One region of the Mesorhizobium sp. M0077 genome, then DNA from elsewhere that is predicted to be linked to it. Evidence: riboswitches for the same ligand, from Rfam matches in the RefSeq annotation. Region 1 holds a riboswitch; the other holds the start of a gene.
The links. A riboswitch is a leader RNA that binds a small molecule or an ion and turns the genes downstream of it on or off. The one in region 1 is predicted to bind thiamine pyrophosphate.
Positions count from the first base shown of each region.

Region 1 (3,391 bases):
CAGCCCGGCGAAGAAATAGGGCAGCGCCGAAGGCAGGCGCGCCTGCCAGAAGATACGCCAGCGCCCTGCCCCCATGGCGGCGAGCATCTGCGAAATCTCCTTGCTGGTCGCAGCAAAACCTTCGACCAGCGCGACCATCATCGGGAAGAAGGTGACGAGCGCCACAAGCAGGATTTTTGGCATCAGCCCAAAGCCGAACCACAGCACGATGAGCGGCGCGATCGCGACCAGCGGCAAGGTCTGGCTGACGATCAGCAGCGGAAACAGCGCGCGGCGCAGCGGGGCCAAGAAATCGACCAGCGCCGAAAGCACGAAGGCAGCGACCAACGAGCAGGCGAAGCCGGCTGATGTGGCGCGGATGGTAGGCAGCGTGTTGTCGGCCAGGGCGGCGCGATGCTCCCAGGCCTGCTGCAGCACGCGCGACGGCGCCGGCAGCACGGTGGGGGCGACACCGCCGTAGCGGGCGTAGAGCTCCCAGGCCGCGAGGAGCAGGGCGGAGGCGCAGGCGGCGGGGATGGTCTTGGCGATGGCTGCGGCTAATCTCCCCCCTCGAGGGGGAGATGTCGCCGAAGGCGACAGAGGGGGTCGTCTCGCATAGAGCGCCCACGCCTTGCCGATGCGAAAAGGACGTCGGCGCTCCACGCGCTGGGACCCCCTCTGGCCTGCCGGCCATCTCCTGCTCGGGGGGGGAGATTCGTGGGCATCGCGGTCTTCGCCAATCGCCAATGGCTCCCCTCCTCTCTGTGCTGAGGGGTCAGAGGCATCTCCTCCACGCAATGGGTCAGATAAACCAGCCACGGCAATATCCTCAAGGAACGACGCTTGAGCCGCGGCTCAGACGGCGCTCGGGCTGTTCGCCGAGATCGTGATGTCGAGGGTGACGTGGCCGGCGCCGGGGCCGAAGCGGCAGAAGGCCTCGTTGAGCGTGGCAAACACCGCACCGGCATCGCCACGCAATTTGGTGCAGAAGTTCTTTGAGCGCTCAAAGACGCCGGACTGTTTCAGGAAATCGATGCAGCCGTAGATCTCGTCCATATGGTCGCCCGTGCCCATAACGTAGAGCGAGAACTGCGCCGCCACCGGCTGGCCGGTCGACGGCGTGGCCTGGACAGCGCGGATCGCGGCGATCTTGCGCTCGTCCAGCGGAATGGCGGGGCCGCCGGTCTCGTCGGAGCGGCAGATCGGATCGTCGGGCTCGCCCGGACAGCCGCGCGAGACCGCCGCCGAAAGCACGCAGTGCTTGCCGCTTTTGGCCGCCGCGACGAACAGGTCGCGCATGGCGGGAAACAGCACCTCGGGCGGCCCGACCATAAGGGTCGAGATGTCATCGGTTTCGATCCGCAGCCGGTCGCGCCAGGGATCGAGCGCGCCGAGCGCGCCGAGGATGACGCCGACGAAATCGTCGGTCATGGGATAAAGGGAAATCTGTGCGCCTGAAAACATCGCCCGCCTCGCTCCGCTGGTATTATCCAGATCAGCTTTAGGGTCCGAAGGCTTGCCGCCCTCATCTCAGCCCCGACGATACGGAGCACCCCTGTGGATGGGCGGGTTAAAGCACCGTTCGCGGCATTGGGGAAGCCGTTTGTTGAGGCACTGCGGGAAAGTGTTTTGGGCCAGACGTGCCGGGCGCCCGGGCGTTAACAGACGACTCGTCAGTTCGTTGCGTTATAACGTTTCCACGAACTTCTTATAACTGCGTTGAAATTCAAGCTGATAAACGTAATTATAAGAAAACGGCAGAGACTCCGCGCAGCCCTTACGGTTTCTGGATTTCCTTATCCGCGACCCCATCCGGACTGTGCTCCTGCATCGCTCGGGCTTGCCTGTGCTGGTCCCCTCGCCCCAGCGCTACGCCATCCACAAGCTGATCGTCGCCTCGCGACGCGGGCCGAGCGCTGGCGCCAAGCGGGAGAAGGATCTCCATCAAGCGCGCCTGCTGACCCAAGCGCTCGAAGCCACGCGTCGCCAGGACGACCTTGCCTTCGCCTTCATGGAAGCGTGGGACAAGGGCGAAAACTGGCGCGAGACGATCCGGGGCGGCTTGAACCTGTTCGACGCCGCCACGAGGGAAAACAGTCACACCATCCTGGGGAAATCCCTCCGCGAAATTGGTGCGACTCCTGAAGGATTCACGATGCGGGATTAGCTGAAGCGACCGCTGCTAGATTCATTTCCATCGTCCCAACCGTACGAAATTGGCTTGACGCTTATTCGTACATAAAGTACGATATCTCTTTTCGCAGAGAGGAATGTCCTTGAGCACAGCGAACCATGTTGCCTTCGCCGATCTCTCTCGGCCTTTGCTGTCACCCCCGTCGTTGCCGCCGCCTTTGTTGCCGCCGCCTTTATTGCCGCCCCCTTTGTTGCCCTTGTCATTCGATCAGTGCGAACGCCTCGCCGGGGCTTGGCGAATGGCCAGCCAGGACATCGCCGACGACATCCGCTTCATCCGCCAATATCTGAAAGTCGTTGCCGAGAAGGACGAGAGGCTGTCGACCGGCACCCTTGTTCACAGCCGCGCCTATGTCGAGGCCTGCGCCGGCTGGCTGCCACAGACTGTAACGCGCTATCTGCGCCACCTGCGCCAGATCACCGAATGCGAACTGGCCATGACAGCTGCCGGCATTCGCTTTGCGCTGTCGAGTTATGCCTGGGAGGCATGAGGGCGCCTGTCGCCAAACACAAGGAATTGCGCTGCCCGTCGCAGGCGCAATTCGTCAGGTTGAGAGGCTCGGGCGCGCCTGAACGGCGGGCGCCAAGGATGGCCCCGGCCAGCGAATTCCGGCCTTGCTTTATTTCGACTGGCCTTATTTCTGGCCTTATTTCGATTTGGCTTTGCCGGACTTTGCGGCGGCAGGCTTCGCCGCCTTTGGCTTGGCGGCTGCCTTGGCGGGCTTGGCGTCAGCTTTCTTCGCCGCCTTTTTGGGCTTGGCGACCGCGCCATCAAATTCAGCCGTGGCCTGCTCCCAGTGTTCCTGATGCGCGCCTTCAGGCCGGCCGGCCTTTTCCCAGATCTCGTGCGCGCGCTGGCGAATGCGGTCCTGTTTGTCGTCCGTCACTTAAGCCTCCGTGGTTGGGTCCGGTCGGTTGGTCCAGATTCCACGAAAACATTAGCCGAAAATTCGACCGGCGTCTTGAGTGACGAGACATCTCAGCGCGGGTCGGAAATCACCGCAACGCCGAGCAGCGCCGCTTTCTTGACGATCAGCCCGGCGAGGTCGGCATCCGAACGATCGGTGCCGGTGCGCTCCCGCAGGAGCGCGATCGCTTCCTTCATCGATAACAGCGCCGTGTTGCGCTCGGCCAGCAAATTGTCGCAACACGCCGCAACATTGGCGGAGTTCGGGGTCTCGACATGCGGCAACATGGCAATTCTCCTTTCATCATGTTC
Region 1 is NZ_JAMYUL010000003.1:81,966-85,356, reverse strand. Features, by position in the region: gene NKJ57_RS07625 (ABC transporter permease) at 1-579, opposite strand, end outside; gene NKJ57_RS07620 (YkoF family thiamine/hydroxymethylpyrimidine-binding protein) at 835-1,443, opposite strand; TPP riboswitch at 1,434-1,546, opposite strand; partial or broken gene NKJ57_RS07615 (GSU2403 family nucleotidyltransferase fold protein) at 1,757-2,146, shown strand; gene NKJ57_RS07610 (hypothetical protein) at 2,412-2,663, shown strand; gene NKJ57_RS07605 (DUF2934 domain-containing protein) at 2,820-3,059, opposite strand; gene NKJ57_RS07600 (hypothetical protein) at 3,152-3,367, opposite strand.

Region 2 (3,391 bases), on a different contig from region 1:
GCCACCATGGTCGCCGAGCCCTCGGCGCCGCGATGGCCGCGAAAACGCTGGCGCATGGTCTGCAGTTCGCCCAGGCGGCGCATGTTGCGTTTGCGGCGAGCCGTCACGCCATAGCGCAGCCAATGCTCCTCGCGCACGATCTGGCGGCCGAGCTTGTGCTGTTCGCGCTCTTCCTCTTCCAGCACAAGGTCGCGCCATTCCTCGAAATGGCCAAAGCCCTTGTCGAGGCGGCGGGTCTGGCCACGGTCGAGCCAGACAGTGGCGCGCGAGACGCGTTCGAGGAAGCGACGGTCGTGCGAGATGACGATCAGCGCCGAAGACGTCCGGACAAGCTCTTCTTCCAGCCATTCGATGACCGACAAATCGAGATGGTTCGTCGGCTCATCAAGCAGCAGAATATCGGGTTCGGGCGCCATGACGCGGGCAAGTGCTGCGCGGCGCGCCTCGCCGCCGGAGAGATCGTTGGGGTTCTCCGTGCCGGCGAGGCCGAGATGCTCCATCAGATATGTGGCGCGGTAGGGATCGTCGGCAGGCCCAAGCCCCGCCTCGACATAGGCGCGCACATTGGCAAAGCCGTCCATGTCGGGCATTTGCGGGAGATAGCGCACCGTTGACGAAGGCTGGCGGAAGACCTCGCCGTCTTGCGGCTCGATCAGACCAGCAGCAATCTTCAGGAGCGTCGACTTGCCGGAGCCGTTGCGGCCGACGAGCGCGATCTTGTCACCGGCGGACGCCGTCAGTTCGGCGCCATCGAGCAGCGGCGTGCCGCCAAAGGTCAGTCTTATGCCGTCGAGGTTGAGAAGGGGCGGGGCCATGTCAGCTTTCAGGCAAGGGGTAGGGGTGGGCGAGCAGCAGCGCGCGGCCATGGCCGAGCGCGATTTCGAGGCCGCCCCCGGTCGTGTTGGACTTGACCTCGTTCGAGATGGTCAGCGACGAGCCGAACAAGACCTCGACATGGTCGAGCGGCCACTTCGCGCCGGACACGGTGAGGCCCGAAAGATCGGAAAAGCCGAGCACCGAAAACAGCGTTCCGTCGGCATAGTCGAAGCCGGCCTTGCCATGCAGCAGAGGGGCGCCTTCCTGCGCTCCGCTGGTCAACAGCACTTTTGTGCCGGCCTCGGCCAGCCGCAGGCTGAGCGCCAGATGGAGGAAGGCGTGGTCGGCGCGCTTGCCGCCGAAAGCGCCGGCCAGCACCAGGCTGGTGGCGCCGCGTTCCAATGCCGCCGCGATCGCCAGTTCGCCATCGGTCTTGTCCTTTTCGGGAGGAAACACCTCCCGCGGCACGGCGGCGAGATCGGCAGGCAGGTCCGCCGGCACAGAATCGAAATCGCCGACCCACAGCTCCGGCATCAGGCCGATCAGGCGGGCATGACCGATGCCGGCGTCGGCGGCGATGACGCGCGTGCCCGCGACCTGGCGGTCGAGCCGCGGCGTGCGGACGAGATCGCCGCCAAGCAAGATGGTGAATGTGCTCATATCCGCTGGCCCTTACCAGCCCCGCCGACGAAACGGAAGGCCGAGCGGCACCGTCACTCTTTGTTGGAGCATGATCTTTTTCCGGAAACGGATTCCACTTTCCGGGATCATGCTCGGGCAAACTTCCGCTTGCGTGGCACCTTGGCCGGGCCTATGTGTCGAAACGCTCTAACGGGGTGCCGGACGCGATCTTCGCGGACCGGCTGAGAGGCAGTCTCGCCAACCCGCTGAACCTGATCCGGTTTGTACCGGCGGAGGGATTAGACGCTTCGGACAGCCCGACGCCTCAATTCCTTTCAACACGAATGAAGGAGGCGCCGATGCGCATTTTTTTGTCCCGTCTTGTCCCAGCGCTGGGGCTTGCTGTTTCGCTACTGGCAAGCCCTGCGTGCGCGCAGGAAAAACTCACGATCTATACCTATGAGAGTTTCACTGCCGACTGGGGTCCAGGCCCCCAGGTGAAGAAGGAATTCGAGGCCGAGTGTGGCTGCAGCGTCGACTTCGTCTCGGTCGCCGACGGCGTCGCACTTCTCAACCGCGTCAAGCTCGAAGGTGCCTCGACCAAGGCCGATATCGTGCTTGGTCTCGACACCAACCTCACCGCGGAAGCCAAGGCTTCCGGCCTGTTTGTCCCACATGGCGCGGTGGCTGAAAACAACGTGCCGGGCGGCTGGAGCGACGACACTTTCGTGCCCTACGATTATGGTTATTTCGCCGTCGTCTACGACACCGAAAAGCTGAAGAGCCCGCCGAAGAGCCTGAAGGAACTGGTCGAGGGCGATGCCGCCGACAAGATCGTCATCCAGGATCCGAGGACGTCGACGCCGGGCCTCGGCCTGCTGCTGTGGGTCAAGTCGGTCTATGGCGACAAGGCGCCGGAAGCCTGGGCGAAACTCAAGGGCAAAGTGCTGACGGTGACGCCGGGCTGGAGCGAGGCCTATGGCCTGTTCTCCAAGGGCGAGGCGCCGATGGTGCTTTCCTATACGACGTCGCCGGCCTACCACATGGTGGCCGAGAACACCGGGCGCTACCAGGCGGCCTCGTTCGAGGAAGGCGAGTATCTGCAGGTCGAGGTCGCCGGCATCACCACCACGGGCGCGAAGAACCCGCTGGCGGCGAAGTTCCTGGCCTTCATGACCGGGCCGAAATTCCAGGATGTCATTCCGGAGACCAACTGGATGTTCCCGGCCGGGAAAACCGACAAGCCGCTCAATCCGGCTTTTGATAGGCTGGTCAAGCCGGCGAAGACCTTGCTGTTCAGCCCGGAAGAGGTCGCGGCAAATCGCAAGGCCTGGGTGGATGAATGGCTGGCGGTGATGAGCAAGTAGGAATTCAGGATGGCGCTTGAACACCCCCCTCTGGCCTGCCGGCCATCTCCCCCGCAAGGGGGGAGATCAAGCGCTCGAAAGCTTTCGTCAACCTCCAACGCGGCGAGGATGGGGCGGGGAGCGAAGCTGCTAATCTCCCCCCTTGCGGGGGAGATGTCCGGCAGGACAGAGGGGGGGGGGCGGGAACTCGACCTCCATGAAATATTTCCGTCAGCAGCCAACATGCGATGTAGGGTTGGATAGCACGAAATGCGTGCGCACTATCCCTCTGACCCCCGCATCACCGCCGGCACCATCGCGCTTGCGGCAATCGCGCTGCTGATCGGCGGCGCCTTTGCCGGCCTTATCCGCGAAGGCGCGCACGACCTTTCCGGCGCCGCGTCCGCCTTTGACCTCTATCTCCTGCGCGTTGTCCGCTTCACGCTCTGGCAGGCTGCGCTCTCGATGCTGCTTTCCGCCGTACCGGCGCTGTTCGTCGCCCGGGCGCTGTCGCGGCATCCGCGCTTCTTCGGACGCGGCTTCATCCTGCAGCTGTTTACTGTGCCCCTTGCCTTGCCGGCGATTGTCGCAGCGCTGGGCATACTGGC
Region 2 is NZ_JAMYUL010000010.1:41,311-44,701, reverse strand. Features, by position in the region: gene NKJ57_RS19555 (ABC-F family ATP-binding cassette domain-containing protein) at 1-815, opposite strand, end outside; gene NKJ57_RS19550 (thiamine diphosphokinase) at 817-1,476, opposite strand; TPP riboswitch at 1,639-1,753, shown strand; gene thiB (thiamine ABC transporter substrate binding subunit) at 1,797-2,804, shown strand; gene thiP (thiamine/thiamine pyrophosphate ABC transporter permease) at 3,054-3,391, shown strand, end outside.
Region 2: linked by a shared signal. The riboswitch ahead of thiB (thiamine ABC transporter substrate binding subunit) and the one ahead of NKJ57_RS07620 (YkoF family thiamine/hydroxymethylpyrimidine-binding protein) in region 1 are both predicted to bind thiamine pyrophosphate.